3 regions of the Bartonella sp. W8122 genome follow, and region 3 is predicted to be linked to each of the others. Evidence: predicted binding sites of a transcription regulator. Region 3 holds the regulator's gene; each other region holds the start of a gene.
What was found. The regulator LexA, encoded in region 3, represses DNA repair genes until DNA is damaged. The targets are predictions, from matches to a motif close to TGTTCNNNNTGTGTTCNG.
Positions count from the first base shown of each region.

Region 1: a site for LexA is predicted at 8,779-8,796, ahead of H3S83_RS01895 (ImuA family protein). Genes of this name have one in related genera too.
Region 2: a site for LexA is predicted at 2,460-2,477, ahead of H3S83_RS01910 (YifB family Mg chelatase-like AAA ATPase). Genes of this name have one in related genera too.

Region 1 is NZ_JACFOO010000001.1:395,087-406,233, forward strand. Features, by position in the region: gene lptB (LPS export ABC transporter ATP-binding protein) at 59-796, shown strand; gene rpoN (RNA polymerase factor sigma-54) at 1,670-3,232, shown strand; gene hpf (ribosome hibernation-promoting factor, HPF/YfiA family) at 3,386-3,970, shown strand; gene ptsN (PTS IIA-like nitrogen regulatory protein PtsN) at 4,095-4,562, shown strand; gene H3S83_RS01870 (hypothetical protein) at 4,613-5,242, shown strand; gene H3S83_RS01875 (hypothetical protein) at 5,664-6,095, opposite strand; gene rlmN (23S rRNA (adenine(2503)-C(2))-methyltransferase RlmN) at 6,122-7,351, opposite strand; gene H3S83_RS01885 (invasion associated locus B family protein) at 7,502-7,999, opposite strand; gene H3S83_RS01890 (YkvA family protein) at 8,179-8,568, opposite strand; gene H3S83_RS01895 (ImuA family protein) at 8,813-9,634, shown strand; gene H3S83_RS01900 (DNA polymerase Y family protein) at 9,522-11,120, shown strand.
Region 2 is NZ_JACFOO010000001.1:409,361-420,507, forward strand. Features, by position in the region: gene H3S83_RS01905 (error-prone DNA polymerase) at 1-203, shown strand, start outside; gene H3S83_RS01910 (YifB family Mg chelatase-like AAA ATPase) at 867-2,399, opposite strand; gene H3S83_RS01915 (autotransporter assembly complex family protein) at 2,735-4,699, shown strand; gene H3S83_RS01920 (translocation/assembly module TamB domain-containing protein) at 4,699-9,393, shown strand; gene thpR (RNA 2',3'-cyclic phosphodiesterase) at 9,472-10,011, shown strand; gene H3S83_RS01930 (glycosyltransferase family 2 protein) at 10,330-11,147, shown strand, end outside.
Region 3 is NZ_JACFOO010000001.1:1,609,743-1,620,889, reverse strand. Features, by position in the region: gene H3S83_RS07110 (hypothetical protein) at 1-332, opposite strand, end outside; gene parC (DNA topoisomerase IV subunit A) at 468-2,717, shown strand; gene queF (preQ(1) synthase) at 2,809-3,279, opposite strand; gene queC (7-cyano-7-deazaguanine synthase QueC) at 3,319-4,023, opposite strand; gene H3S83_RS07090 (YrbL family protein) at 4,107-4,721, opposite strand; gene H3S83_RS07085 (arginyltransferase) at 4,750-5,496, opposite strand; gene rimO (30S ribosomal protein S12 methylthiotransferase RimO) at 5,610-6,923, opposite strand; gene lexA (transcriptional repressor LexA) at 7,341-8,060, opposite strand; gene hpaR (homoprotocatechuate degradation operon regulator HpaR) at 10,886-11,147, shown strand, end outside.

The sequences.
Region 1 (11,147 bases), 1.2 Mb from region 3:
AAGTGATTCGCAAGTGGCTTTTGAACAGATCGCCTATGGAGAAAGTTCGGGCAACAATCTGAAGGAACGCCTCAAAGGGACACTGGCTGCTCGCGATTTAACGAAAACATATCGTGGGCGCAAAGTTGTCAAGGGTGTGTCTTTCGGGGTGCGCGCAGGAGAGATTGTCGGTATTCTCGGTCCCAACGGAGCTGGTAAAACGACATGTTTCTATATGGTGACCGGACTCGTCGAGGTTGATAGCGGTAGCATCGAGATTGACGGTTTTGATGTGACGGATATGCCGATGTACCGCCGTTCACGTTTGGGCATCGGTTATTTGCCGCAAGAAGCTTCCATTTTTCGGGGGCTTTCGGTGGAAGACAACATTAAAGCGGTTTTGGAAGTGGTCGAAAAAGACCGCAAGAAACGTGCAGAAGAGCTTGACGCGCTTCTTGATGAATTCAAGATTGCGCATTTGCGCAAAAGTCCGTCTTTAGCGCTTTCAGGCGGCGAAAGACGGCGTTTGGAAATTGCCCGTGCACTTGCTTCACGTCCCAATTTTATGCTGCTTGACGAACCTTTTGCCGGTATTGATCCGATTGCTATTGCCGACATTCAGCAATTGGTACGCCATTTGAAAAGTCGTGGTATCGGGGTCTTGGTAACCGATCATAATGTTCGTGAAACATTGGGGCTTGTCGACCGCGCCTATATTATCCACGATGGTCAGGTTTTAACCCACGGGCAGCCGGATGATATTGTCACCAACGCGGATGTACGCCGACTTTATCTAGGCGACCAATTCTCGCTATAATTTTATATCGCGTGCAACCTCAACCCGATATAAAATTTCATGCTTTTTGACAGATTGACCGGACCGGCTCTCGATTGGGTAAAGCTATTGTCGGTCTGTGGTACGTTATTTTGCGAAAATAAAAATTGTGAGCAGAGAAACACGGATATTAAGCCTGCAACACAATATAAATGGGGTGGCCGGTTTTTGTTATTTCAAAGACTATCGTAAAAAGCGCATTTTCTGGAAGGTTGACGAATTCCGGGGGGCGATTTTCCAATATAGAGCTTTTGAAACGAGGCGACCGCATATTGGAGAAACATGAAGATATAGGCGGTTGCTTCCGGCATTTGGATAAAATGATATCGGCCAAGAATTTATCTGAATTGATGATCCGGATATAGAGGGCTTTTTGCCGGTTCTTCCTAAGTAAAACAATGAAAAGCGTTTTGTTGCCGATAAAGGTTAAAAGTCGGGAGGAAAAGAATTGCCGTGGAATTTTTTTAAAAACCGCTTATTAGCTTTATCATAACGCGCTGTGTAAGTGTTTGGATAGCTTTTAAAGATAGCCATATAATGGAAGGCCAAGTGTCCCGAAAACCTCTTTATCGGGCTGTTTTTTCCTGAAAAATTGGAAAACTAGATCATCAGGAAGCGGTTCGGGAAAGCCATATAATTTTACTTTTCTGCGACGACATGGACGATTTCAAATTGCGGACAAGGATTGAAGCTTGTTATTTTTCTCATTTTTTAGTTGACAAGCAAGGATCATACCATTTTCGTTAAGGAGAAGAATTTTAACAAATTAAACGACCGAGGTTACAAAAACCGGTTCGTTTTGTGTGATGTTCATTGGCCGTTTCGCGTGGGGTCCATTGGGGAGGAATAAGGTTTATGGCACTGTCACCATCTTTTGAGCTTCGTCAGTCACAATCACTGGTGATGACTCCCCAGTTGATGCAGTCGATTAAGCTTCTTCAGATGACTGCTGCTGAACTTGAACATTTTATCGAGGAGGCGTTGGAAAAAAATCCTTTGCTCGAGCGTCAAAATGGGCAAGAGTTTACAGAAAAAACCGATAATGAAGCCATTAAAAATAGCGACGCGCAAACCAATAATGTTTTCGACAATTCCGCTGGCGCGTCTGAAAATTTCGAGAAAAATGTCGAGAGTGATCGAAATCTCTATGAGACACCTGATCCGGAAACATTATCCAATATGTTCGACGGAGGCGATGAGGCTGTCTTTTCGCAAAAATCTTCGTCCGAATATTTTGGTAAAAAAGAATATTCGTCCGATTGGACGACTTCTTTCATTGGATCTTCGCCAATCGAAGATGTGAATATTGTCGAAACGGTTGCATATAAACCTGGCTTGCAGGATTTTGTTGCCGAGCAAATCGGTTTTGCGTTCAAAAATAAAGAGGAGCACGATATTGCTTGCTACCTTTCTTCCGAACTTGATGAAGCGGGGTATTTTAACGGTTCGGTTGATAAGGTAGCTGATGAATTGTCAGTTTCAAAAACATTGGTTCACAATATTCTGAAACGTTTACAACAGCTCGACCCGCCGGGCATATTTGCTACTTCACTTTGCGAATGTTTGTCATTGCAACTTGAACGGCAAAACCGGCTTGATCCGGCAATCAGTGTCATACTTGATAATCTCCCGCTTTTGGCCAAACGTGATTTTGTCACGCTTTCCAGACTTTCCGGTCTCGAAGAAAGCGAAGTAGTCGATATATTGAACGAGATTCGCAGCCTCGATCCCAAACCGGGGACAGCTTATAGCGCATCGACACCAATCCCTGTCGTGCCTGATGTGATTATTTCCGAGAATCCGAATGGAGAATTTACCGTTGAACTCAATCGCGAGGTATTGCCAAAACTTGTTATTCATCGCGATTATGTCGTCAAAATCGGCAAGGACAATGTTGATCGCAGTTTCATCAGTAATTGCTACCAGAATGCCAACTGGTTGCTCAAAGCACTCGATCAGCGTGAACGCACACTCATCACAGTCAGTGCAGAAATTGCCCGCCACCAGCAAGAATTTTTGCGTCAGGGCATTTCTTTTTTGAAACCTCTCACGCTGGCAACAGTAGCCGAAGCGGTTCACATGCATGAATCGACTATAAGTCGGGTAACTGCCAATAAATATGTAGCAACTCCGCGAGGCATTTTCGAAATGCGCAGCTTTTTTTCAGCGGCTCTGCAAAGCACAGATGGCGGGGAACAGTATGCAACCGAAGCGGTACGTCAGCGTATTCGCAAATTGATCGACAGCGAAACTGCCGATCATGTGCTTTCCGATGATACACTTGTCCAATTGCTCAAAAAAGAGAATATCGATATAGCTCGTCGCACCGTAGCCAAATATAGAGAAATGATGAATATTTCATCTTCAGTATTGCGGCGTAGAGAAAAGAAACGCCAGATTCACACAACTACAGATTGATTTTTGCCGATTGACTTATTGTTGATAAATGACTAGAAGCCGGCTTTAAAAAGTCAGTAATCCGGTCTTTTCAGGAAAAGACACGCTTTGAGTTGCTTCCGCTTGAAGATGTCGTTAAACTGCGGAGATCACGAATTATGAACGAGGTTTATAATGAGCTTGCGCATTTCAGGAAAGCATATGGATATTGGTGAAGCTTTCCGTACGCGGATTGAAGACCGTATCAATGATGCGATTTCAAAATATTTTGCCGGTGGTGTCACAGGACATGTTACTGTTGTCAAATCCGGTTCGCGTTTTTCAGCTGAATGCGTATTGCATTTGAGTTCTGGCGCGGTGTTACAGACAACGGGTCAGGCGCAAGATCCTCAAGGCGCTTTCGATGCTGCAGCAGAACGTCTGGAGACGCGCCTTCGTCGTTATAAACGGCGTTTGAAATCACGCAGCAACAAGCAGAATGACAATACCGCTTTTGCCGAATATGCCTATCACATTATGGAGCCGGTGCCCGATGAAGATGAAGGCTTGCCGGAAGATTATGCCCCGACAATCGTTGCAGAAACGTCGATGACATTGCGCGATATGTCTGTCGCCAATGCTGTTGTCGAACTTGATTTGATGGATAATCCTGTGTTGGTGTTCCGCAATGCGGTTGATGGAAAAATCAATATTGTCTACCGGCGGGCTGATGGAAATATCGGCTGGATCGACCCCTCATCCATTACTAATAAAGCCTGAATAAGGAAATTCCTTTTCCCCGTTTTTTCAAATTATGAGGAAAAGGGATTATCCAGACCCTCGATGTTCTTGGCTCGATGTCGCGAGGTTGAGAAAGAATTCGGGATGGAAAAAAGGAAACCACATGGATCTTAGTGATTTGATTGCACCGGAAGCGGTTATTCCTGCCCTTAAGGCAAATTCCAAAAAACAGGTTTTGCAAATTATGGCGGAAAAAGCAGCCTCTCTGACAGGCCTTGACGAGCGAACAGTGCTTGATACGGTACTTCAACGTGAAAAACTCGGTTCGACCGGCGTTGGCAATGGTATTGCCATTCCTCATAGCAAGCTTGCCAATATCGACCACATTGTCGGTGTTTTTGCCCGCCTTGAAACGCCGGTCGATTTCGAAGCGCTTGACGATGAACCGGTTGATCTGGTTTTCTTGCTTCTGGTTCCTGAAAGCGCGGGTGCCGATCATTTGAAGGCACTTTCGAGAATTGCCCGCGTTTTGCGTGATAATGATATGGTACAAAAATTACGCAATACGCGTGATGCGGTTGCCATCCATACTTTTTTGACACAGCATCCGGCCGCCTCGAACGCCGCGTAATATAACGGCTTGCGCCCGCATGAACTTTTCATGCGGGCATTTTATTCTTTTTGTCTGAAAATTTTATATGCAAAGCTTTTGCCAATTATCGTGAGTTGACCGGTAAAGAAGTGGCTGATAGGCTCACATCGCCGGATTTGTGTTTTGTTGTCAGGCAATTTCAATGGCAGGATAAAATAATGACCTCTTTGGCCCATCAGAATGATGATCGCTTTCGTGAGCCGGGCATCGCCGCTCCGCTTACTTTCCTCATTATGTTTGTTTTTTTCATTTATGGCGCATTATTGGTCGGTCTCCTCGGTTTATCAAACTGGATTATTCATGCGTGGAACCTGACATTTTTCATTAATCTCGGAAATTTTGGCGTATTTCTTCTGGCCATTCTTATACCCGCCCTGTGGGCAGTTATTGTTGGCATCTGTGCCTCTATTCCCTATTATATTCTGCGCTCGCGCGGGCACTATCTTATGGCCTCTAAAGTCGCAACAATCATTGTTTTTGCAATGTTCCATATCTTTGCTTTACCTTGGATTTTATGGCCAATGGTTCGTCGTGCTTCGCCAAAATTACGGCATAAACGCATTGAAAAACTGCGCCAGATGGTCAGAGACGGAAAGATGAAAGAACGTCTTGCCGAACGCCATCAGCGGCTATTGGCTCGCGGATATCAATTTTCGTGATCCGGTTTCAAAACTTGCCTCCAGTTTCAAGGTTTTGGTAGGTCTTACGTTTTTCGCTTAGCTCCAAATAACAGAGCTTAAAAAAGCCGCTTAAAAATTTTTTGAAATGGTATCACGAAGAGATATGTTTCAATTTTTAAAGCTAAAAAGTTTTAGCCGCTTGGGGGATATGCCCGGAACATCAGGACGCAACAAAACATGGTATCGGTTGGCATTGTGTCGGGTAATCCTCAGGCTCAAAGGGTAGTTTTCAGGTTTAAAAAAGTCCATTCTTGGAAAAATATATCGAGCGTGTTTCACAAAAAATAAATTTGCCAATCGGAAAAATAAAAATTCCGGTGATATAAAGCAGGACAATCAAGACTAAAAAACCGGGTATGCATATTTTGCAAACCCGGTCACATAAGTGTATTTGCGAAGCCTAGTTGTTTTTGAGGCTTGCCAATGAGCGGCGATTATAGCGACGCGGTGTGATGCACCAGTAAACCCCGCCGGAAACAAGAGCAGCGATGAGATTGATGACAGTTTCACCGAAAGAGAGCGCCGTTCCAGTTGCCCATAGGGAAATGAAATAAAGGATAGCAGCGATAACGGCAGCCAATAGATAATAATGCATCTTATAGAAATGCCGGTGTTCGCCATAAATAATCGCCAGAATAAAGACAACGCCCACAATCATGAAATGCGGCGGAACATCGTAAAGCGGATTATTCGGTGACAATAAATCATGTAATGTTATGTCATGTTCGAGGAGTAATACCGTTAATCCGATTTGCACAATCATAAATGCGGCTTCGGCAAAGATACAACCGACTAAAATCCATGTAATGTGAAATGCAGTAATACTTTTCATGTCACTTCCTATTCGAGCCACCATTTTCAGTCGCCATGTCCGGCAATCATCATGGCTTCAAGTTTTAACCGTTCCGATTTTCTTAAACGTTCCGATTGTGATTTGAGTTGCCCGCAAGCGGCAAGAATGTCCCGTCCGCGCGGCGTCCTTATCGGTGAAGCATAACCGGCCTGATTAATCAAATCGGCAAACCGTTCAATTTGTTCCCAATCGGAGCACTGGTAATTGCTTCCCGGCCAGGGATTGAAAGGAATAAGGTTGATTTTTGCAGGTATGCCTTTCAGAAGTTTGATCAAACCTCTGGCATCGTCAAGGCTGTCATTCACATCCTTGAGCATGACATATTCAAAGGTTATCCGTTTTGCATTTGATAGTCCCGGATAAGCACGGCATGCGTCAAGCAATTCCGCCAAAGGATATTTTTTATTGATGGGAACCAATATATCGCGCAATTCGTCGCGAACTGCGTGAAGCGATATGGCAAGCATCACGCCGATTTCTTCACCGGTTTTGAAAATCCCCGGTACAACGCCGGATGTCGACAAAGTGATACGGCGTTTTGAAAGCGACAACCCTTCACCATCCGAAGCAATAAGCAGTGCCTTTTTGACGGCCTCGAAATTATAGAGCGGTTCGCCCATTCCCATCATAACGATATTGGTAATTTTGCGCCCCTCTGCCGGCACAATGGCACCGTCAGGCGTGTCTTTATCCGGAAAATCACCGAGCCGGTCGCGCGCTATCAGCAATTGGCCGAGGATTTCTTCAGCCGTGAGGTTACGAACCAGCTTTTGGGTGCCTGTATGGCAGAATGAACATGTAAGAGTGCATCCCACTTGCGAGGACATGCACAAAGTGCCACGCCCCTCTTCGGGAATGTAAACCATTTCAACCTCGACCGGTTTTCCGGCGCCACGCGAAGGAAAGCGCAACAACCATTTACGCGTACCATCGTTAGAAATCTGTTCTTCGACAATTTCCGGACGGGCAATGGAAAAATGTTTTTTCATTTTTTCACGCATGTCCTTGGAAATATTGAACATGTCGTCGAAGTTTGAAACACCGCGTACATAAAGCCAATGCCAAAGCTGGCTAACACGCATACGTGTCTGACGTTCCGGTACGCCTATCTCCTGTAACGCGCTTGCCATTTCGGCGCGCGACAAGCCGATCAGGGATGCTTTTGTTTCATCCATTCTGGCAGGGCGCAAAAGCGAAGTCGCGCCAATAGGTCTAAGATCGTAGGATACGCTCATAGTTTCCAAAGCTCTGAATAAAGTTCTGTCTTGGCGGATTTAGCATAAAAGCAAGCCAACGTCACCACACTTATGTGCCATAAAACGAGCACTGCACCATGACAATATCATGATGCAGTGCCGAAACGGGTAAAAATTGAAAAATTCGTATTATTTGCATTTCTGTGCAGCGTTGAGTGCTGCGGTAATTCCCTTCAAGGAATAGGTATAGCTTGTATTTGTTCCGCGCTGGGAAACAGCTTTGACAGAAAGATTGGAACCGCTTTTCATGGCTGCAACAAGTTGGCTCTCTGCTGCCGGTGATGCTGCCCAGGCAGAGGAATCCTTGGTAAAGAATTCGAAATTTTTGCCATCGACAGAAACCGTAACTTTGTCCTTCAGGGCATAGCCTGCCATGAATTGCGGCTCATAAGTAACCGGATTGCCTGCACGTTTGCTGACGAGGAAATAATTATCGCCATGGTTGACCGATTTGGGTTCTGCAGTAATCGGGGCGGAAAGCACATAACATACTGTACTGTTTCCTGATTTATAGGAATAGGCACCCCATGCATCAAATTGGTTGATGCGTGTAGGTGTCTGTGCCGAAGCAGTTCCGGCAACTCCCATAATCAAGACAGACGCAGCAACAAAAATTTTTCCAAACATCGTATACTCAGCTCACTTTTTGTTTTCTATTGGCAAAGCCGGATGGCTTCAAACCGGCGATTTTTCAAAAATCAGCATATCATTCTCACAACATGCTTTCAGTGTTACATGCAATTTTGACTAGTTTATGGTTACCAAAAAGTGAAGTTTTGTCCGGAAATTACAATTTTAATGAAAAACTATTTTTTTGGCGTTTCAATCGGGGCCTTTTCCAGAGCTTTTCGTGCAGCCTGATAATGTGCGTCGGTGATGTGGGCGCGCACTGCCGAGATCGCAATTGTAAGAACTGCGATATCGTCGGTGAAACCGATTACAGCCAACATATCGGGGATAAGATCGAAAGGCATTACAAAATAGGCGAGTGCCGCAAGAAGAATGCCGCGTACACGTGTCGGTGTTTGAGGGTCAAATGCACAGTAATAACTGGCAACGACATCTTCCATAAAGGGAATGTGTCCTGCCGCTTTACGAACTGTTTTCCAGAAAGCCGCCCGTACTTTTGCAGCACGACTTTTTTGCGTTTCTTCTGATTCGGGCTTCAAAATTTTTTCGATTGTTGTTTTATCCATCTTAAAATTCCGTCCGCAGAAATGTCCTCAAACTACGCTTTTTAACAATGATAGAAGTAGGAAGTCGTGATAATTTTACAAGTTTCCGGTTTCAGGAATCCTTTTCATGAGCATCCTGAAATTGATTTTTTAAAGGATATTTCAGAATTGAAGAGGCAGTTTCTTTTATAAAATCTCCCACTTGACTCTGATTTATATTCGATTCCATAATGGAACAAAACAAGAACATTGTTGTGAGTCTTTTATGCCGGATATAGCCCAATTACGTCGCCTTGTTGCCCGCATGGAAGGAAAACCTGTCGCTTTTTCTATGGATGACAATAGAAAGGGCAAGGAAAAACATTCCCTTCCTGAAGGCTATTTCTATCTCGGTCACGAAGAGGTGGATTTTGCGGCTGGTCCATTTCCCTCTTATGCCTTGCATGAAGTTATTTCCGGTCCTGCCGCCATGAATAGTGCAACCGGTTTTTCTCTCGGTCTTCTCAAACGCAATGAAAAGGCAAACTGCCCATTCATCTGGCTGGAAGAAGAAAGTACAGAAATAGAATATGGCATTCCTTATCCTGTTGGAATTTCTGCTTTCGGGCTTGATCCGGCGCGATTTATTCTGGTGCGTTGTCAAAAGGCCGAAGATGTTTTGAAAGCGGCTGATGATGCATTGGCAACGTCCAGAGTGGGCGGTTTATTATTGAGCCTTTCGGGTGCCTGTCGGGCGCTTGATTTTACAGCCACCCGACGTTTGCATCTGGCAGCAGAAAAAGCACATTCGCCGGTTGTTCTGGTGCTTGGCAAAGAAGCTTTGAAAAACAGCAATGCTGCTACACGTTGGCAAGTCAAAGCAGCGCCTTCCGAAAGTTCGGGTGCAAAAGCACCGGGGCTAACAAATTACGATGTCACACTTTTGCGAAATAGGGCCGGATATACCGGACATTGGTTGATGCAATGGAACATCCATGACCAGATTTTTACAAAACCCCAAGAAATACGGCTTAAACGACCGGCTCTATCTGGCACTCGCTTTTCCTCGCCTGCCGATAGACCGTCTGAAGACGGTTTTGCCGCCTGAAAAAGCACCGGATTTCACAAAACCTTTTGCAGTGGTTGGCCGTTCTGTCCACGGACTGAGGCTCGCTCATGTCAATGAGGCGGCGACACATGCCGGCCTTTATCCGGGGCTTTCTCTGGTTCATGCACGCAGCCTTTGTGAAAGAATAGAAACAGTCAATGAAGCAGAAGAGGCCGACAAGAACTATCTTCAATATCTCGCCCGAAATGCCGGCCGGTTTACCCCACTTGTAGCCTATAGCCTTCCCTTTGGTTTGATACTTGATGTGACAGGTTGCGATCATCTTTTCGGGGGGCCACAAAAAATGCTCGAAAAAGTGACCGCTTATTATAAGGGGTTGGGGCTTGAAACACTCTCGGCACTGACAATAACACCGGCAGCCGCGCGGGCTTTTGCCCGTTTTGGTGTCAACCGTTTTGTCACAAAAGAAGATTTTGTTTTAACATTGGATAGGTTGAAATTACCGGCACTTGAAGCAAAGCCGGATGTCCAAATGGCACTTCGCCGTGCCGGATTTTATTGTCTCAAAGATATTCAGGCGGTTTCGCCAAAAGCACTGGCTGCGCGCTTCGGCGAAGTTTTGCCTGCCCGACTTGATGCGCTTTATGGAAAAAGACAGGAGCCGCTTTCATTCATAAATCCACCCCCGTCCCTTTATTTGTCATTACGTTTGGAAGAGCCATTGATTGATGTAACAATGGTTGAAAAACAGTTTTTTGTTCTGGCAAAAGAATTTTTCAAGCGTTTAACGAAACTCGGTCTGGGGTGTCTGATGATAAACATCATCCTTTATCGGGTTGATGGACATATTGACCGGATAGGCATTGAGACCGGTCGCCCTTTGAGCGATCCTGTACAATTCCTGTCGCTTCTCGAGGAACGGCTGAAAAGCTTGAAAACACCGCTCGATGCGGGATATGGCTATGATACATTGGCACTTTCGGTAAGCCGTTCCGCTCCCCTTCGTCCCCTTCAGACAGAGCTTGTCAATGATGATCTGGAACCGGCAGAAATCGGGCAACTGGTTGATCGGCTGTCAACCCGTTTAGGGGCAGATCATGTTCTGGTTGCCGGTACAAAAGAAAGTCATATTCCCGAATATGCAGCTTTTTGGGGAATAGCCCAGCACCATAAACCGCATACTGAAGCTTTGAAAGCTTTGGATGCACAATTGAAGGCACAAGGATTTTCCTCTCTTCATCCCAATCCGCCAGAACGGCCTATCAGGCTTTTTTGCCCGCCACAGCCCATTGATGTCATTGCTGCTTTGCCGGATGATCCGCCAGCTTCTTTTCGCTGGCGACGGATTATCCATAAAATTCGCCTTGCCGAAGGGCCTGAACGTATCAGTGCCGAATGGTGGAAACAGTCAAGCCCTAATCGTGATTATTATCGCGTGGAAGATGAAAATGGCGAACGTTTCTGGATATTCCGTTATGGCGAATATCCGAAAACCAAATGGTTTCTACATGGCTTATTTGCCTGAAATCTTTCAGTTTCCAGAAGCTCTAAA
Region 2 (11,147 bases), 1.2 Mb from region 3:
GTAAACTCCTATTGATAACAGGTAAAATACAACGGGATTCTTCCGGTGTTACCCACCTTGTTGCCTCTTATATTGAAGATAGAAGTATGGACATTATCAATCTGAGCGAAATTCCCGAACATTTTGCGGCGATTGAAAGCGAACCTGTGGCCCGCCATCCCCGTCAGTTCCGTGCTTTGCCGAAATCCCGCGATTTCCATTGAAATATTTGCCATGAATGAAGACTTTTATGCCTTTCAACTTTTTATTTTGCATATCTCGAACCGTTTGATGACAAGCTGAAAAATGTAGGAGCCTGTGAAAGCTTCATCACGTGGTCGGCAGTTGTTCAGTATTTTTAAAACTGTTGTTTCAATCTTTTAAGAAAAACAAAATCCTGTCAAAAATGAATAAGGAAATAGAGGGTTGATCAAGCAAAAGAACGGGTCTGAAAGCCGAAGCTTGCCCCTGTGTCAGGGTGATCTAAAAGTCCATGAATCCATTTGCTCAGGTATATTTTTTGAAATCGGAAATTTGAAAAATATTCGTGTTTTAAAAAAGCATTTGAATGCATCGATTGTCGGTTGTTTTTGAAAATAAACAGCGACAATAAAATCCGGAAGCCTGACTTTCATAACATTCACCCGCAGGTAAAGGTGTGAGGCCGCGGATAAAACCGCATTATGTTCGATCAACCGGTTTTGAAAAAGCTTGAAGACCATTCGGAAGTTCATTTCGTTCCGACAACAAACTCCATATTTCATTTTCGCGAATTATTATAAATTGTGTGAGGTAACTATGAATTATGCGAGCTTTGTTGTGGAAATTTCGAATGGCGCAAAAAAACGCGCATAGAACGTCATTTTTCACGCTTTGAGCACTACCATTCAAGCTACGGCTTTCAGGCGTTCATTGCCCAGACGATAGGAAACCGCTTCGGCAAGATGGTGTCTGGTAAGATGCGTCTCCCCCTCAAGATCGGCAATCGTACGAGCAACTTTCAGGACACGATGGTAAGCGCGTGCTGAAAGGCGCATTTTTTCGCTTATCGTTTGTAATAATATTGTGGCAGCACCATCAAGAACGGCAACTTTTTCGATCAGATTTGCAGGACAATCACCATTGGTGCGGATTTGGGGCATTCCCAGTTCTGCATATCTTTTAACCTGAATATCTCTTGCTTTTCTAACGCGTTCGGCGACAACGCGGCTTGGTTCTGCTTCTGCCGGTTTGATGAGATCAAGTGCCGATAAGGCCGGCACATCAATTCGTAAATCTATGCGGTCAAGCAGGGGGCCGGAAATACGTGCCTGATAATCAAGCTGGCATTTCGGGCCTTTGGCACAAACATGCCCCGGTTCGCCTGCCATGCCGCAGCGACAAGGGTTCATGGCGGCAACAAGCTGGATACGTGCGGGATAACTGACATGCCGGTTGGCACGCGCAACAACGCATTCCCCGCTTTCAAGCGGTTGACGCAAAGAATCGAGAACTTGCGGTGAAAATTCTGGAAACTCGTCGAGAAACAATACCCCATTATGGGCAAGTGAAACTTCGCCGGGGCGTGCTTTAATGCCGCCGCCGACCATAGCTGCCATGGATGCCGAATGATGGGGTGCACGGAAAGGTCGATGAATGGAAACAGATCCGTTCGTTGTTTCTCCGGCAATCGAGGCAATGAGCGAAACATCAAGAAGTTCGCGGGCATCAAGCGGCGGCAATATGGAAGGTAACCGCTCGGCCAGCATGGATTTGCCAGCTCCGGGAGGGCCGACAAACAACAAATTATGACGACCCGCGGCTGCCACTTCAAGTGCCCGTTTGGCGGCACTTTGCCCCTTTATGTCGGCAAGATCGGGCAAATTATCCTGAACAATATATTGGCGTGGCTGTGGCGGCGACAAAAATTGCGAACCTTTGAAATGGTTGACGAGAGCAAGCAAACTCGAAGGGGCGAGAATGTCGATGTCGGAACCTGCCCAGGCGGCTTCAGGACCACATTGTTCCGGACAAATCAGCCCTTTATCGGAAGCAACGGCCGCCATGGCTGCGGGCAGAACACCACTTACCGGTGCAATTGAACCATCCAGTCCCAATTCACCCATAACAACGTATTTTTGCCCGATTTCAGGGGGTAAAAGCCCCATTCCGACCATAAGCCCGACAGCGATCGGTAGATCATAATGGGAACCTTCCTTGGGTAGATCGGCCGGTGCTAGATTGACCGTAATCCGTTTGATCGGCATGGACAATCCACAGGCGTGAAGTGCTGCCTGCACACGTTCGCGACTTTCTGCAACCGCCTTATCGGCAAGGCCTACAATGGACATTCCCATTTTGCCATTGGCAATCATAACCTGTACATCCACAGGTAAAGCGTCAATGCCCGAAAAGGCAACAGTCGTAATACGTGCAACCATTTGTCTTGTTCTCATGTGAGTTGTATCAAAATGAGACAATCATTATTTTTACCGAAAATCAAGAACATTTCATGAACATCAAGTATTTTTATGGTGTTCGCCACGGTAAGGCACAAATTGCCGGTTAACACTTCATTGATGAAAATGAAGCAAAATCATGTTCGTCAGTATATGATTAAACGCTGGCCTATGCTAACGCATGAACAAGCAGCAATTTTAATGAGCGCGAAGTTAAAGTGCGAAGTAAATTGTGGGTTTGGAATTTTGGAGCGTTATATTTGGTAAATAAGCAGGTAAACAAAGAGTTTGACGGTTAAGAGTTAAGTGTTTTGGTAATGTCAGTTACAAAATCGAGGTTGAAGGCAGAGAGTGCTCTTGTCGCTCTCATGACCTGCGTTGCGCTGACTTTTTATCAACCACAAGAAGCAAATGCTTTCGATCTTTTTGGTATCCATTTATGGGGTAAAAAAGATCAGAACGATAAAAATGCCGATGTTATCGGTGTTCCAAAACATTATAAGGTCAAAGTTAACAATGCTCCGAATGCACCGGAAGGGGGCGTAAAAATTGTCAAGGCAGCGTCATCTCTCGTTGAAGATGATGATAAGCCGGCCTCCGGTTCTGCAGGACTTTTGGCCAAAGCACGCGGTGATTACAGGAAAATTCTGGCTGCCCTTTATGCCGAAGGTTATTACGGCGGCACAATCAGTATTCAGGTGAACGGTGCGGAGGCAGCCAATATCCGTCCCGATACAGAATTGCCCGACCAATCCGATATCCTCATTACAATCGATACCGGACCGCAATATCATTTCGGTGTTGCAAGCGTTCATGATCTCGCTCCAAAAACCGACGACAAGAAAGACAAAGTTCCTCTTCCGGCCGATTCTGGATATGCGTCAGGGGATGTTGCAAAATCCGGTTCTGTTTTCAAGGCGGAACAACTTGCCATCGAAGGGTGGCGGCAACAAGGTTATGCCAAGGCAAGCGTAAAAAACCGTGATGTTGTTGCCGATCATGCCAGCCGCACTATCGATTCCAATATAGAGGTTCAGCCCGGTCGAAAAGCCAGTTATGGTCCCTTGACAGTTAAAAACGTCAGCGACAAGCCCCGCATGGATTCAGCCTATGTCGCCTGGATGACCGGATTAAAAGAGGGGCAGGAATATGACCCCGATGATATTGCCAAAGCCAACAAGCGCCTCGCACGGCTTGATGTATTTCGTGCGGCCAATGTGAGGGAGGCAGACAAGATCAAGGATGATGGCAGTTTGCCACTCAATCTTACAGTACAGGAACGTCCGCTTCACCGGTTTGGCGTTGGTGGAAGCTATTCGACACTTGATGGCGCCGGTCTTGAAGCTTACTGGATGCATCGCGACCTTTTCGGCCATGCGGAACGCTTGCGATTTGACGCAAAGATTAGCGGCATTGGCGGCAGTCAGGATGACTCCTATAATCCGAAAAACTTCGGCTATCTTCTGGGAACCACTTTCACCCGTCCCGGTGTTATCACGCCCGACACCGATTTTGTTGCAAGCCTTAAAGGGCAGCGTGAGGTTCTTGATAATTATACAACCACAGGCATTACCGGACAGCTCGGTTTGACACATATATTCACCGATGAGCTCTCAGGGCGGATTTATTTCAATGCCGCCCAAACCAAATCGGAAGACGACTATTTCGGCAATCGCGATTTTACACCGGTCGGTTTTTTGGGAGGATTGCTTTATGATAGTCGTGACAACAAGTCCAATCCTAAACACGGCCTTTATGGCGAAGCGGTTCTGGAGCCGATTTACGAAATTCATTATGGAAACTTTATCGGCAAGATGACATTGGAAGGCCGTTCCTATTTTTCGCTTGATGCGAAAGATCGCTATGTTATTGCAACACGTGCAAAGATCGGTTCGATTACCGGTCCGGAAGCGCGCGAAATTCCTTCCGATATGCTCTTCTTTGCCGGTGGCGGTGGTTCTGTGCGCGGTTATGGCTATCGTAATATCGGTATTAGAACCGATACCGGCGATACAATTGGCGGCCGTTCACTCGTCGAAGGTTCGGCGGAGTTGCGCACAATGGTGACCGATACAATCGGTCTCGTCGGTTTTGTCGATGCCGGTGTTGTGGGGGCTGATTCCACTCCGGATTTTTCGGAAAACACAAAAGTCGGTGCCGGTATCGGTGTCCGTTATATGACAGGGCTTGGACCATTGCGTTTTGATGTGGCAGCACCTCTCGATGGTGCAGTGGGCGACCCTGATTTAGGTTTCTATATCGGCATAGGGCAGGCGTTCTGATGATGAAAAAATTTTCACTTTCAGCTTTTATAACCGCATTGTTCCTGATCTTTACAGGTTTGACAGCAAGCTTTGCCGACACTTCTTCACCCGCCGGTCACGATATGGCTGCGGCTGAAAAGTCGTGGGTTTTGTCATTCATTGAAAGCAAAATTTCTTCGCCCAACCGGCAAATCCGTTTTGCCGGCATTGAAGGGGCTTTATCGTCGAACGCTACAATCGGCTCGATTACGATTGCCGATCGACAAGGTGTTTGGCTCAAAATCACCAATGCCAAACTTGACTGGAATCGTTTGGCACTATTGCGCGGACAAGTGTCTATTAACGAATTGTCTGCCGAGAAGATTGATATTTTCAGGAAACCTTTGCCTGATTCTTCGGCACCAAGCCCCCAATCCAAGGGTTTTTCTATACCGGACTTGCCAGTTGCGATAAGCATCAAATCACTTGATGCAAAGGAAGTCGCATTCGGGGAGCCGCTATTTAATCTTCCTTCCGAAGTTTCGTTGCAAGGCGGTATAACTCTTGCCGATGGTGATCTCGCGGCTCAACTCGTCATGAAACGTCTGGATAAAGCCGGCAATTTCGATGTGTTGGCCAATATTTCAAACAGCACCAACAAGGCAAAAATCGATATTGAAGTGTCGGAGCCGGAAAACGGCATTGTTGCCAATCTTTTAAAAATAAAGAATCGCCCCGCCGTTGCTTTGATTGCAAAAGGCGAAGGACCGCTTGATAATTTCGAGCTCGGCCTTGCGATGAAAGCCGGTGCCGATCCGGTACTGAATGGCAAATTCAAGCTTCAGGGCACAGAAAGTGGAAAATCGATAAATGTTAATCTGTCGGGACCGATTGTTCTTTTGATGCCTGACGAATATCGGGCATTTTTCGGGGCAAGAACGGAGCTTGAACTGGCAGCTTTGCTGAAAAAGGGCGGCGGCTTTCGACTGGACAAATTTTCGATCAATGGTGATGGTGTTCATATAGCTGCGAATGCAGAAACATTGTCAGACGGCTTTTTACGCCGATTGGCGGTAAAAGCATCGGTCAAAGCGCAAACCGGTCAGTCAATTATTTTGCCTGTCGCCGGAGGCAAAACACGTGCCGATAATATTGCTCTTAATATCGATTATGGACAGAATGAGAGGTCGATGTGGAGTGGCCAATTTATCGTCAATAACTTTTCAAACGAAAATTTCATTGCCCACGATATAACTGTCGATATGGGGGGCGACTCGGAAAATCTGGATGACGTCAATAATCGTCATGTCGGTTTGCAGATTACCGGCGCAATAAACGGCATGGCAACGCCGAAGAGCAAGATTTCGGATGCCTTGGGAAAATCGGTTAATTTGAAAGTCGATGCCGATATTCTCGCCCATCAGCCGGTTACACTACGCACTGTCAATCTTTCCGCTAACGGGCTCACTTTATGGCTGAAGGGGCAAATCGAGAAGTTTCAATTCAAAGGAAATCTCGGCATTCAAGCCGATACATTGGAACCTTTGGCAATGTTAAGCGGAAAACCGCTTTCGGGTGCAGCCGATATCGAGGCAAATGGCTCAATCGGCCTTGTCGGTGGTTCTTTCGATCTTGATCTTTCCGGAAAAACCGTGGCTTTGAAAACCGGTAATGAAACGCTGGATCGTTTGCTGGCTGGCAATGTAAAATTATCGGGTGGAATAAAACGCGACGAAACCGGAATTACAACACGCCAATTCCTGCTTGGTAACGACCATATCAAGCTTGAAGCGAATGGCAGCTTCTCGAGTGATGAAGCCGATATGGACTATCAGCTTGATCTTTCCGACCTTAATCTCGTCAATCCCCGTATGCATGGGGCAGTCCAATTGCAGGGTGCCGCCCGTGGCCATAACCGTCTTGTTGCTTTAAGTCTTGGCGCAAAGATAAAAGAAGCAACTTTGTCGGGTCAGAAAATGCAGGATACGGCAATTTTTGCCAATGCCATTCTCGACAATACGTCACCGATTGCGACCTATTTGAGTGGTTATGTAGACGGTAGCGGCCTCTTCGGGGGTGAAAAACTGAAACTAAGCGGAAGTTTTTCCGATAATGACCAGTTTAAAAGTCTGAACAATCTCGACATTCTCGTCGGCGAAACGCATGTGAACGGCAATCTGAAACAAAATCTGGAAGGGCTGATTGACGGCAATATCCATATTGATGCACGTGATATTTCAACATTGAGTGCGCTTTTGCTCACCGACGGTCATGGCACTATGACAGGTGACTTTAATTTAAGCGAAAGTGAAGGAAAGCAGAGCGGTCGTCTGAAAGCCCATATCGACAAACTGGTTTTTGGCGAAAATCATGTTGAAAGCCTTGATATGAATTTGACGCTCGATGACCCGAAAGGCGCTTTCCGTGTCAATGGCTTTGTCAATGCTTCCGATATTCGCGTTGCGAATTTTGTCGTCAATACCATAAAAGCAACAGCAAAAGATATGGATGGAAAAACCGCTTTTCAGGTTTCTGCCGATGTCCAGAATAATATCAAGGCCGATCTTGCCGGTCGCTTGATCTACCCTGCAACAAACGGGGATGAATCGCAAGATGGGCAAGGGGATAATCAGCGGCTGACAGTCGAGTTTGATTCTATGAACGTTTCGCAGGATACATTGCATGCGAAACTATTAAATCCGGCTTCTGTGATTTTGTTTGATAATAGCTATCACATTTCGCCTCTGACATTGGATGTGAATGGCGGGAAATTTTCGGTTAAAGGCGATGGCGGGTCAAAACTCGATTTGGATTTGCAAATGGACCATTTGCCCGTTTCACTTGCCAATCTGATAAAACCGGATCTTCGTGCAACCGGTGCTTTAACCGGTCAAGCCGATATAAAAGGAACGCCGGATAAACCTGATGTTGCCTTTGATATGAAAGGTGAAGGTCTATCAATCGGCCTTCTCAAAGACAAAAAGATCGCGCCTTTTGCACTTGATGCAAAGGGGAGAACCAATGGCAAATCGGTCAATGTTGATACAAGGATTTCCGGTTCCGGTCTTGATGTTGAAGCCAATGGCAAAGTACCGCTGGATGCAGGAAATCTCGATCTTGACATAAGCTTGAAAAATTTGCCGGTTACTCTCGCAAACGGTTTTGTGGCCAATCAGAATCTTGGCGGCACCATCTCCGGTCACGCCCACATCGGTGGACAATTGAAAGCACCGACGGCAACATTCAATCTTTCAGGCCAAGGCTTGAGAGCCGATTTATTGGCAAAAAATGGTCTTACGCCAATCAGTTTGAATGCTGAGGGCCATTATGACAATAATGTTCTTAATCTTGAACAATTTACCGCAAATGGTGCGCAAGGGCTTAATATGTCGGCAAATGGCCGCATTCCGGTAAAAGGTGATGGCATTGATCTTCATGTCAAAGGTTCGGCTCCTATGGCAATTGCCAATCAATTCCTTGCCGAACGTGGAACGCAAATTTCCGGCTCGGCAAATGTTGATGCAACAGTCAGAGGTTCCTTCACAAAACCGGAATTGAATGGTCATTTTGCTCTTGCAAATGGTACTTTTATTGATCCGCAAAGCAATTTGCGCCTGAACAATATTGTCGTTGATGCCGGTTTGAGTGGCGAGCGCATTGTGCTCAATCGTGCCAGCGCTTCATCATCTGCTGGAGGTACAATTTCCGCCAACGGTTCTATTTCGACAGATTTTTCTGCCGGAATGCCCGCCGATATGACCGTTCGCCTCAATCATACACGCTATAGCGATGGCGAAATGGTTGTTGCGACCGTTGATGGCACTTTAACAGTAACGGGCGGTCTGTTGAATAATCCGGTGATTGGCGGTGATCTTACAATCGAAAAGGCAGAAATTACCGTTCCGGATCGTTTCGGAGGGGCTGCTCTTATAGATGTCAAACACAAGAATCTTACAAAAGATATTGAAACAACGCTTGAGCGGGCGAAAATCGATACTGGCAGGAATAAAGCTGCAACGGCTCCGGCAAAACCTTCTGTCGTCCAGTTGAAATTGCATATCCGTGCACCGAACCAGATTTTTGTTCGCGGTATGGGGCTTGATGTCGAATTGGGTGGCGAAATCGGTTTGTTCGGTCCGGTGAATGAAATTCATCCCGTCGGCGGGTTCCAGATGTTGCGGGGCCGGTTTGAAATTCTTTCTCAACGCCTTACCTTCACTGAAGGAACGGTAACACTTGTCGGCAATCTCAACCCTGAAGTCAATTTTGTTGCAACCACGCAAGGAAGCGATATTACAGTAACGGTAACTGTAAGCGGTACGATCAATGCATTGAGTGTTTCCTTCACTTCGGTTCCTGTCTTGCCTCAGGACGAAGTTCTCGCCCGTTTGATTTTCAATCGTTCAATCAGCGAACTCTCGCCCTTCCAGATTGCCCAGCTTGCGTCTGCTGCTGCCGAACTTGCCGGTGTTACCAACACGTCGCTTCTCGGTTCCTTACGGTCGACCACCGGCCTTGATGATCTTGATGTTGTGACAGATAAACAGGGGAATACCGGTGTTAAAGCGGGGCGCTATATCCGCGATAATATTTATCTCGGTGTCGAAGCCGGCTCCGGTGGCAACACGAAAGGCACTGTTAATCTGGATATTTCCAAAAACTTGAAAGCCAAAGGCGCACTTGGCGCACAAGGTGATTCAAGTGTTGGTGTTTTCTATGAAAAAGATTATTAAAACGAGGAATATTGTTTTTGCCGGAAATCACCTTCCGGCGTTCATTTCATCGTCACCCACAACGCGTAAGGAATAATGATGCCCCGACTTTTTGCCGCATTGGAAGTGCCGCATGATGCCGCATTGTCCTTGTCACTTTTGCGAGGCGGTTTACCTGGTGCACGTTTCATCGAAGTCGAGGATTATCATATCACCCTGCGTTTTTTCGGTGACATGAACAACGAGATGGCTGATGAACTTGTTCACGCACTTGATCACATTGAAAGAAAGCCGTTCAATTTGCGACTGAAAGGCATTGATGTCTTCGGTTCAAAAACGCCCCATTCGATTTATGCAAGCGTAGAACCATGTGAGGAGCTGCTGCTTTTGCAAAGTGATATTGATCGTATTGCCAAAAGACTTGGCCTCAAATCGGATAAAGGGAAATATATTCCACATGTGACAGTTGCTCGCCTGAAACAGGTGAAGCTTGATGATCTATTGCCCTATCTTTCTTCACATGGCCACTTTGAAACGGGATATTTTCCGGTTAACCGCTTTGTGTTGATGTCATCGCACGAGTCAATTGGCGGTGGGCCATATATTATTGAAGACAAATGGGCACTAAAAATAAAATAATTTCGGATATGTCCTGCATATTATAGATATTAATGAATTGTTTTGGAAACTATCAATATTTCCGTAAGCGAACCATAGAGGATTGTCCGGGTACAATTTAAAGCTGAACGTGATTGCAATGCTAACTACCGCGTGTGTTAATAATCTTCGTCTAGGTATTTGGAGTTATGATATCACGTCAAAAAGGAGGTCTAACGCAATATAGCTACGAGTCATTGATCTATCGGGATATTTTTCATATTAATTGAATCAATTTTACCGGTTTTTCATGATGAGTTTGAGTGGGCAATATATTATTTGTTTCAAAGTGAGTGAGAGTTGATTAAATCCTCGTTAAACGAACATGATCGCACTGTTTCTGTTATTATTCCATATTACAATGGATCAAAATATATAGAACGAAGTGTACAAAGCGTACTTGATCAAACTGTTAAACCGAATGAATTGTTAGTCATCGATGATGGATCAATTCAAGAAGAGTCAGATTTCTTAAATATTATTGCAAAGAAAATGGGATTTTCTGTTCTTCGTAAAGAAAACGGTGGGCAGGGGTCAGCGCGAAATTTCGGTGTTGCACATACAAAATCTAAATTTATCTGTTTTCTTGATCAAGATGATTTCTTTTTGCCAAATCATATAAAGCAATTAATGGATGCGGTCGAATTGCAAGATCCGAAATTTGGTTGGGTCTACGGCGATTTATGTGAAGCGGATGAGGAAGGGAATATCGTTCAAACGAATGTTGTCGTCCGGAGTACAAAAGATTCTCATCCTAAAACAAGTATATTGACCATGCTAAGGTACGATATGTATGTTCTCCCATCAGCCTCTTTAATTAGTCGCCGGGCTTTTGAAGATGTCGGTGGGTTCGATCCACAGTTTACAGGCTATGAGGATGATGATTTTTTTCTCAGGTTATTCCGCAAAGGATGGACTAATTATTATTTACCGAAAGCTGTGACAGTGTGGTGTATCAATAATAATAGTACATCTTTTAGTATCAAAATGAGTCGTAGTCGTTTGCGTTATGTAAAGAAGATATGTGATAATTTTGACGAAGTTTCCGGCTACGGGCATCGTTATATAAGGGATTGTCTCGTACCACGTTTTATGGGTACTTTCATTAAAGAAGCGAG
Region 3 (11,147 bases):
CGCAAGCTGTCAATTTTATCAAAAACTATGGCAGCAGTAGGGCTCACATTTTCGTCCGGCTCTTTTGATTGTTTGTCCGAAGGAGAAGATTGATCTATTTGGTCTCCGATATTACGTTCTCCCTGAACCTTTATTGTTACATCGCGCAAAACAATATCATTGCCGTCTGCTTCAGACTTTGTTGAAGAAATCGATAGACCTTCGGATTTTGCACTCTCTTCTAAACGGGAAGTGAAAGCATTCGGATCGACGGCCCAAGCCGATATCGGAACTGTCGTCATTGTTAAAAGAGCTAATGTCGATAGTGTTAATGCACTTTGAAATCGTCTCATCAGAAGACACCTTTTTTATTCAGTCATATTCGGTTTGGCTTTTACCGATCAGTTGGTAATCGTTATCATAGTTAAGTAAAAACGAAAACAAGTCCACCGCTTGCGGTGGATTCACCAAATTGCTATTCAACAACTATGTCAAGTAAAGTGATTCGATTATCCGAAAAAGATCATATTGAACCCATAGAACTGCGCTCTGCTTTGCAAGAGCGCTATTTGGCTTATGCACTGTCAACAATTATGGATCGCGCTCTTCCGGACGTACGCGATGGGTTGAAACCTGTTCATCGTCGTATCCTCCACGCAATGCGCCTGTTGAAGCTCAATCCGGATCAGGCTTATGCAAAATGTGCGCGCATTGTCGGCGATGTTATGGGCAAGTTCCACCCACATGGCGATTCGTCTATTTATGACGCGCTTGTGCGCTTGGCACAGGATTTTGCGGTGCGCTATCCGCTTGTAGACGGGCAGGGTAATTTCGGCAATATCGATGGCGATAATGCGGCTGCTATGCGTTACACAGAAGCACGTATGACGGCGGTCGCGACATTGCTTCTTGATGGTATAAACGAAAATGCAGTTGATTTCCGTCCCACCTATAATGAAGAGGATGAGGAACCAGTCGTATTGCCATCTGCTTTTCCAAATCTGCTGGCGAATGGTTCTTCAGGAATAGCCGTCGGAATGGCAACCTCCATTCCACCCCATAACGTTGCCGAGCTTTGCGATGCCGCGACATATTTGATTGCACATCCCGATGCGACGAATGACGATCTCGTCAAATATGTAAAGGGTCCGGATTTTCCAACCGGAGGGATTCTCGTCGAGCCTCAAGAAAGCATTCGTGAATCTTATAAGACCGGACGCGGTGTTTTTCGTTTGCGTGCACGTTGGCACAAGGAAGAGGGAAGCCGTGGCACCTATTCTATAGTTGTTACAGAAATTCCCTATCAGGTACAAAAATCGCGGCTTATCGAAAAGACGGCCGAACTATTGCTTGCCCGTCGCTTGCCGATGCTTGACGATATACGCGATGAATCGACAAAAGATATCCGTATTGTTCTGGAGCCGAAAACAAGAACTGTCGATCCGGAATTATTGATGGAATCCATTTTCAAGCTGACAGATTTCGAAGTGCGTGTGCCGCTTAATCTGAACGTTCTAACTCTCGGAAAAATACCGAATGTCCTTTCTTTGGGGCAGGCACTACAACAGTGGCTTGACCATCGGAAAGACGTTCTCGTTCGTCGGTCCAGATTTCGTCTTGACGAAATTAAGCGGCGTCTCGAAATTTTGGAAGGCTATCTCATTGCTTATCTCAATCTGGATGAGGTTATCCGGATTATTCGCGAAGAAGACGAGCCCAAGAAAAAATTGATGACGAGCTTCTCGCTAACGGAAAATCAGGCAGAAGCAATCCTGAATATGAGATTACGCTCGTTACGTCGGCTTGAAGAAATGGAAATTCGCAAAGAATTTGATGCTTTGAAAGCCGAAGAAAGCGATCTAGATGCTCTCTTGCAATCCAATACAAAGCAGTGGAAAGCAATAGCTGGTGAAATTGCAAAAGTTAAAAAAATCTTCGGTCCTGACACAGCTTTAGGTAAAAGACGTACCACATTCGAAGATGCTCCCGATCATGATGTTAAAGACATAGAACAGGCAATGATCGAAAAAGAGCCGGTAACGATTGTTATTTCCGAGAAGGGCTGGCTAAGAGCACTAAAGGGACATCTTTCAGATTATTCCACCCTTACCTTCAAAGAAGATGACAGGTTGAAAATCGCATTTCCTGCGATGACAACCGATAAAATTATTGTCATGAGCACCGGCGGGAAATTTTTCACCATTGCTGCCAATTTACTGCCAGGTGGGCGGGGGCATGGTGAACCTATCCGCATCCTAGTCGATATGGATAATGACGAAGATATCTTGACGGCATTTGTTCACGTGCCCGATCGAAAACTTCTGCTTATTTCTTATCATGCGAACGGTTTTATCGTTTCTGAAAATGATGTCATTGGAACGACGCGGAAGGGTAAGCAGGTCATGAATGTAAAATTGCCTGACGAGGCAAAATTATGCCTGCCCGTTGACGGTGATCATCTCGCGATCGTTGGCGAGAACAGAAAAATGCTTATCTTTCCTCTTGAACAGATATCGGAAATGACACGCGGTAAGGGAGTGCGCTTGCAACGCTATAAAGATGGTGGAGTGAGTGATGCAGTTACCTTTAAATTGGAAGATGGTCTCACATGGCATGATACTGCCGATCGTACCTTTAGCCGTAGTGCAGCAGATTTGATAGAATGGCAAGGAACGCGCGCCGGAGCAGGGCGGATGGTACCGAAGGGCTTCCCGAGATCCGGAAAATTTTCCGGTTAGCTCCAGAATAGCCCCAAACCTTCTATTCATTAAGTGAAGACGGAAAAATGTTATTTTTCTGTCTTCTAGAACGTTTTTTTAAAGTTATTTATCAACCACGACCACGATAATTGGAAACGTTCTGCTCGGGAATCCAAACGTCCTCAGGCGTTTTTCCTGTTTGCCAGAACACATCAATCGGTATGCCACCACGAGGATACCAATACCCTCCGATGCGCAACCAATGGGGTGACAAAAGTTCCACGAGGCGACGTGCTATCGTGACCGTACAATCTTCATGAAAAGCGCCATGATTACGAAAAGACCCCAAATAAAGTTTTAGCGACTTGCTCTCGACCAGCCATTCATGGGGCACATAATCAATCATCAGATAAGCAAAATCCGGTTGGCTTGTGATAGGGCAAAGTGACGTAAATTCAGGTGCTGTAAAGCGGACACAGTATTTTACATCGGCCTGAGGATTGGGAACGCGCTCCAATACCGCTTTATCAGGAGATTCCGGAAAAGGTGTCTTTTTTCCTAATTGCTTTAGATTCTCGTAAATAGAATGATCGGATGCCATTGAATTGTCCTTGAGGCAAAGTTAATTTAGTAAGGGATATTAACGAAGCTTTTTCGCTTTGTTGCGATTGACTGCTTTAATCCAGAATGAATTGTCCTCATATATTGTTGGATCATCTACACCCGCCAAGGCAAAGGCCTCCCGCCGTTCAACACAAGTCCCGCAACGGCCACAATGATGTTCGCCTCCTTTATAGCATGACCAGGTATCGGCAAAAGGAACGTTATATTTCACTCCATCTTTTACAATTGCCGACTTATCCTGATCAACATAAGGGGTTAGTAATCGACATTGTCCTTCCAGAGATAATTGTTCCATTTTATTGAATGCATCGATAAAATCTGCACGACAATCGGCGTAAATAAAATGGTCTCCACCATGTACGGCAATCGCGACGCTATCTCCGTGTTTTGCTGCTGCAATAGCGAACGCTATTGAGAGGAAGACAGCATTTCGATTGGGAACAACAGTCGATTTCATGTTTTCCTCGGCGTAATAACCATCAGGAACGGCGATATCATCTGTCAGTGAAGATCCGGAAAGATTTTTTCCAATTGCCGATATATCAATCGGATAATAGTCGACTCCAAGCCGTGAAGCACATTTTTGAGCGAAAACCAGCTCTTTCTTATGCCGCTGGCCATAGTCGAAGGAGATTACGCCTTTGAGGCTTTGTTCATGGGCAAGGCGATAGGCAAGTGTGACGGAATCCAGTCCGCCTGAACAGATAAGATAGGTTTTCATTTTGTCCCTTGTTTTAAAAAACCGGGTGGGCTGCGACCGGTATATGCCCTTGCTACCAAAGGCGCCGAGAACTGTAAAGCCCGTCAGTTTTTTCCGCTTTTTATTCGTTCCATAAAATGTTCAAACCGCGCATAAACTTTAAGATTTTTCTTTGTATTGACCGAAGGAAAGTAGGTTCTAACCTTCAAAGCGGATTTTTCAGATATACCGTCTATTATAACAACTTCTTCCTTGCCGTTGCGATAAGCCAGAACCAAATTCCAGGGGTTAAGGTCATATAAAACGACATTGGTTTGTTTCACCCCATTCTCGAATTCATCCAAAGCAGTGCGGATCTTACTAACATCTTTAGCAACCGGTTTAGCGTAGTCGTTGTTCTTGTCCTTTTCCGCTTTAACAACCAATCCCCAACCAAGATCGGTTTGCTGGAGTGCGACGACCGTAAACATGTGAGGCTGAATGCTTTCCGCATGGGGATTGATGCGCACAATTTCAAACAATTCATGCATGTTGACAGAGTTAGCGCCCAAAGGCTTGAACCGCTTTTTCCATTCCGGTACTTGCTTTGTTTTCGCTATCCATTCCGGTCGCAAAACCTTCACTAGCAAATCGGGGTTGTCGGGATGAATGAAGACCAAGCGTGCATTCCCCTTGAATTTCGGTTCACGCCCCTTCAGTTCAATCATCTCGTTCAGCATATGGACTTCCTCGCAGGATTAACGTTTTCTACTCTTTTGTTAACTTCCAGCCGTGTGATGTCAAATGTTCTTGCGGTTGGTAACGCGACTTATATTCCATTTTTCGGGATCCGTTCACCCAGTAACCGAGATAGACATAAGGAAGACCAAGTCGTTTTGCCCGTTTGATGTGATCGAGAATCATAAAAACGCCAAGAGAAGACCGTTTTTCCTCCGGTGAAAAAAATGAATAGACCATTGATAATCCGTCTTCTACTTTATCGGTCAATGCACCGGCTAGTAGTTTGGCCTTGTCATCTCCCTCTTCCCCGTTAGACGGCTTCTGCCGATATTCAATGAGCGATGTTTCGACTTCCGTGTCTTCGACCATCATTTGATAGTCCTGAAATGTCATCTTGCTCATTCCACCATCGTCATGGCGTATTTCGAGATAATGTTTGAAAAGCAGATATTGCTCGACCGTTGCCTTGGGAGGACGGACCTGACCAACCAGTTCGCGGTTTTTCTTGACAATTCGTTTCATCGTTTTGTCTGGGACGAAATCTTTCACGACGATACGAACGGAGACGCATGCATTACAGCCATCACAAACCGGCCTATAAGCAATATTTTGCGATCTCCGGAACCCGCTTTGCGTCAAGACAGTATTTTTTTCTATTGAATATGGGCCGACAAGATAGGTAAATACTTTTCTCTCCAAACGTTTGGCCAAATACGGGCAGGGCGCCGGAGCTGTCAAAAAAAACTGTGGTTCGTCTTTATCACTAGTTGCCATAATTATCGCATTACGAAAACACCACACAACTTTTTATACTGAAAACTATAAAGCTTGCCTCTATCATTCATCAAAACAAAAGAGCTTGTCAAATAACAACTCTAGCGCAATTTCTAGACAATCATTCCATAAAGGTCATAATCATCAGACTGTTCGATTTTTACCGTTACCAATTCTCCGGTCCGGATTGGACGACGAGATGTCAAATGTACAACGCCATCCACTTCAGGAGCATCATATTTTGTACGCCCGATGCCTTTATGTCTATCACTTTCGTCGACAAGCACCTGTAACCGTTTACCGATTTTTTTCTTCAGAAGTTGTGCGGAAATTGTTTTTTGATGTGCCATAAAACGTTTCCACCGACTTTCCTTAATTTCCTCAGGAATAATTTCCAATCCTAGGTCGTTAGCCGCTGCACCTTCTACAGCCTCATATTTGAAGCAGCCGGCACGATCTATTTTTACCTCACTCATCCAGTCCAGAAGCAATTGAAAATCTTCTTCCGTTTCGCCCGGAAAACCAACAATGAATGTTGATCGCAAAGCAATATCCGGACAGATAGAACGCCATTTTTCAATGCGTTTATTAATTTTTTCAAGATGTGCCGGGCGCTTCATATTACGAAGAACCGTAGGAGAAGCATGCTGGAAAGGAATATCGAGATATGGCAGTATCTTGCCCTCGGCCATAAGTTCAATGACGTCATCAACATGGGGGTAGGGGTATACATAGTGCATACGGATCCAGACACCCAGCTCTCCAAGTTCTTTGGCTAGATCATAGAAACGGGCCCGCACCGAATGGTCTTTCCAGACACTTTCGCTATATTTCAAATCTTGCCCGTAAGCACTCGTATCCTGCGAAATGACCAGTAATTCCTTTACGCCAGCTTGTACCAGTCTTTCTGCTTCTCGTAAAACGTTTGACGCTGGTCGCGAAACGAGCTTTCCTCGCAATTGGGGAATAATACAGAAGCTACAATGATTGGAACAGCCTTCGGATATTTTTAAATAAGCATAATGACGCGGTGTCAAACGAACGCCTTGCGGTGGAACAAGATCAACAAAAGGATCATGGACGGGTGGAGCAACCTTATGGACCGCTTCCATTACGCTTTCGTAAGCTTGTGGTCCGGTAATAGCCAAGACGTTCGGATAAGTTTTGGTCACTACCTCAGGTTCTGCACCGAGACAACCGGTCACTATGACCTTACCATTTTTGTTCAAAGCTTCACCAATATTGGCGAGCGATTCATTACGTGCAGAATCGATAAAGGCGCATGTATTGACGATCACCAGATCGGCCCCGTCATGTTTGGGAGCGATCTCGTAACCTTCAGACCGTAATTTTGTTATGATGCGTTCAGAATCTACCAGTGCTTTAGGGCACCCCAAAGATACAAAACTGACACGTGGAGCTGACATATTATTTCCTGCAAATATACGAAATTCTAAAACACGTTTTGTGTTGGCCTAATCTCTTTTACTAAAAAGGCAAGCCCCTAACGCTGAAAACACCATAAACATCATGGTCCAAAACAATCAGTCCTTGTTATTGGACATCACGACATCACCGGACTGCCACAAAGACGCATAAATTCGTACCAAATTTCAAGCTTTTTTGCCAAATTTCAAACTTTTTTGTTTGAGCAACCAATTTGTTCATAATTCCTGAATGAGACGTAATCCCTGTGTGAAACATCACTGTCAAAACCGGTCATTTTAAACCGCTTTGACAATCCTCAATATAAGCTTCCGACGATCATCAATTTTAAACAGTGTGTGCCAGATGGCGTCGTTAATGAGCTGAATTATGATAATCGATGTCGCCTTATCAAACCGTCAATAGCGTCGTATCAACCCGACGAGTTTCCCTTGAATTTTGATACGGTCAGGACCGAATATTCTTGTTTCATAAGCCGGATTGGCTGCTTCAAGAGCAATTGAGGCGCCTTTTCTTCTATAACGTTTCAACGTTGCTTCCTCGTCGTCAACGAGGGCAACAATAATTTCTCCCGGATTTGCGGTGTTTCCACGTTTGATTATCACCGTATCGCCATCAAAAATTCCGGCATTGATCATGGAATCCCCTTTAACTTCAAGAGCGTAATGTTCACCGCTCCCAACCATATCAGGAGGCAATGAAAGCATGTTGGTCTGGTTTTGAATGGCCGAGATAGGAACTCCTGCAGCAATACGCCCCATAACCGGAACATTTACGTTGGCTGCCGGACCGCTTTCGCCGTCATTGAGCTCTTTCGCAATGATATTTTTAAAGGGTTTGTTTTTCGTGCCTTCTATGACATTTGGAGAAAATTTACGCACAGTATTTATAGGAGGTACCATGGATTCGGGCAGTTTCAGAACTTCCAAAGCACGTGCGCGGTTGGGGAGGCGACGAATGAAGCCACGTTCTTCCAAAGCTGTAATCAACCGGTGAATGCCCGACTTCGATGCTAGATCCAATGCTTCTTTCATCTCGTCATATGAAGGGGGAATACCGGTTTCTTTTAGGCGGTTATGAATAAACAGAAGCAATTCATACTGCTTGCGGGTTAACATAAAACTCTCCAATAACACGAATCAATGAGAAACAAAACCAGAACATACACTATATGTTCTATTAATGTTCTACAAGCATTTAAACGTTTTTCACGCGCGATAAATTATAAAGTGGAAGTTTGTCCTGAAACAACTGGCTGGTTTTATCCATAATCCAATTGTTTTAACTTCAAATGGATAGACGATATAAACGGTCATAAATAAGCAAATGCAACAGTGTGCAATAAACTAAAATGTTTGGTCGAAAGTTCTGTTTGAATAGGATTTCGCTCGACGCCGATGAGAATTTCACTCTCCAAGCGTCTTTCGTTGTGCATTTAGATATCCTCTTAACAAAGATTGCTCAACTGATTGATTTTTCTATAAAAATAGAGCCTGATATATCGTGTCGAGCTGCGAGCGATATACGAATTGTCTTTTCATTGAAAAACCTTGCAAGCCCAATTGATCAGAGGCTCGCCTAGGTAATTTCATGCCGACGAGTTTTTACTCCTCAGATCAGTCAATTGAATGTCCTGATGGGCAACTGGCGACGAGCAAGTCTGAAATAATTGCGCCGGAACTACCCAGAATAATAAGTTTTAGCACAGCTTCGGTTTTGTCTCGGCTAATCCGCTTTGTTCATTCCAAACTTCAAAACAAAGTGTATTCTGCCGATCGGCAATCTTTGTAAGACCAAACCGCGAAAATGGTCGGTTCTTACAGTTATGTAAAATTAGGTTAAATGCTAAAAATTCCTGCCTTCAAACGTCATAATTAAAACTTGATGCGCATGATTTTCGAAAGGTCTAAAGGGAAGGGGGCAAGCGTCAGTTCGTATCAAAAGCTCGTCAAACACTCAATTATTAGCACCCCTATCTTCTATTTCGGGCTTTATATATCATAAAATTGTCTGTCTATCGCTCATACCCGCCTCATCGAAGGTGGATAGTCTCATTGCCGATTTTCATCGTATTTTTTGCTTGTAAATTTATAATTGTTCGAAATTACGGTCTTCAAGAGTTCGGACATTAATTCACGGATCAAGCCGCATTGATTTGTTATTGGCGTTGCTGCAAATTTTTGAAGAATCTGAAATGTGTTAGGCAATGAATACCGTGTCCCAATCATAATCGCGGATTTGTAGAGCATCTACTGTTACGTCCTCCAACATTTGGCCCTGGCGGTGCGTTCAAACAGCGATGCCGATAACGCATCGAATTATCTTTGGTTGGTCCAAATTCTGTTACATGTAAAATTCACATAAAGTGCCAATCTGTCTTTGTCGCCCCGGTTTTCGTGAACGTCGAAATCGGCGTTCAACATAATCGTTTATGCCTGATAACCCAAACTTCTCAAAAATTAATGAGAAACAAAATTAACGTGTAATTTGCCTTATTACCGTGCATTTACCTTGTATCTTACATCCCGATTTCTTACACAAAACCTGAAACAGCTTTGAGACGGGCACAGCGCGTAAATTTGTGGCGAGATGGTAATCAATAAAAAGCTCAATTATTTTCGGGGTTTTTATTGCAGATTTGATCAACAATCAGCTTCCCCGTCTCTCGTGCCCGATATAAAAAAGTTCCATAATATATCTTATGCAATAAACAGACAAACAAGAGAACAATCTTCTGGCACATAGTGATTACAGCACGTTGACAGAAGCCGCGTAGTTGTTACGGCTGTTTGATAAGCCAAATAATGGTTCCGACATGTCGATAGCAATTGCAAGATAAATCGGAAAAAGCCAAAACGACGTGTCATAACGACGTGATTATGTTGGCATGACTAAAACATCAGAGTACCGAACCTACATTTTTTCTAATATACAATGGTTACTACCGCAACATCCGTATAAGTTCCCTCAGCGATTTTTTTACTAGGCTGAGGTTGCACCTGCCCTGTAAAAAATGATCCATTGTGCCAGTGTGTGCCCAGCGAATTTTATCGGCTCTTGCTCAATAAAGATTTTTCCCGCATCAGAAATTAAGAATAACTCAAAGGGTATATTATATCCCGAAGCCGATTTCATTCGGCGTTTTCCAGCTAGTCCATTTTGTCCCATGTTGAATATGAGAGTATAAGATATGGGGGCATTTTGTAGACTATTGAAGTTATTAATAATAATCGACCCATTATATGTAATAAAATCTATTATCGTAATATAAATAAACGATATGAATATTGACGATTTCTCTTTTTTCGAAAAAGAGTAAAACAAATGACAATGCGCCATAATACAAATTCTCGAATGTTGTTTTTTTACAATAAAAATTTTAAATGTAATTCATAACAATGAAATCGCGGCACCCTCACCCCATCTTTATCGGAGTATAACTGTAACATTCAATATCTAAAAAACCGGGTAATCTTGAAAACATAAAGTCCGTTTTCGGTCGGTTATATTAGCTAGCAAGGCACTGCTAAATGGCAATTTTCTAAAGGCTTGAGCCTATTGCGTAATGTAGCCGGATGGATGTCGACCATGGAGGTTCGCAAGAAGGAGAGCAAAAATATTCGACAGTCTCCCGAATGAAGATGCAAAATATGAGTTAAAATAACCACGAGATCTGAAACAGAATTGGGACGGTGGGTGTTATTTTTCTGCAGAGGTTAATTGGATGACTTTTACCGCTTTTAAATGAATTTACGAAAAACCTTTTCATCAAGCAATCGGTAATAACAATCGAAATATTGCTATCAAGGGACATAACGAAAAATATTGGCCTGTCAGTAAAAGCCTTATTTATAGAACAAGACCTTCTTCTGACCGATCTAACAATTTGCAATTTTATTGTTCGCAATTTATATGCGTGCAATCCAACATCGAGATTACGAAAATGACACTTCGATCATTCCAGAGATCGACTCCTATGGCGCTCCTTTCAGCACGTGAAGCGATTATGGAGTATCTCCGGCCGCATTTGAGGAATTTCAATCTAACAGAACAGCAGTGGCGCGTGTTGCGAACCTTAACGGCAGTCGATGAAATTTCTACCACCGACTTGGCTGACGCTACTGTCATTCTGGGTCCTTCGCTCACACGCATTTTACGTGATCTTGAAGACAGGAAACTGATAAAAAGGTGGACTAGCCCGGAAG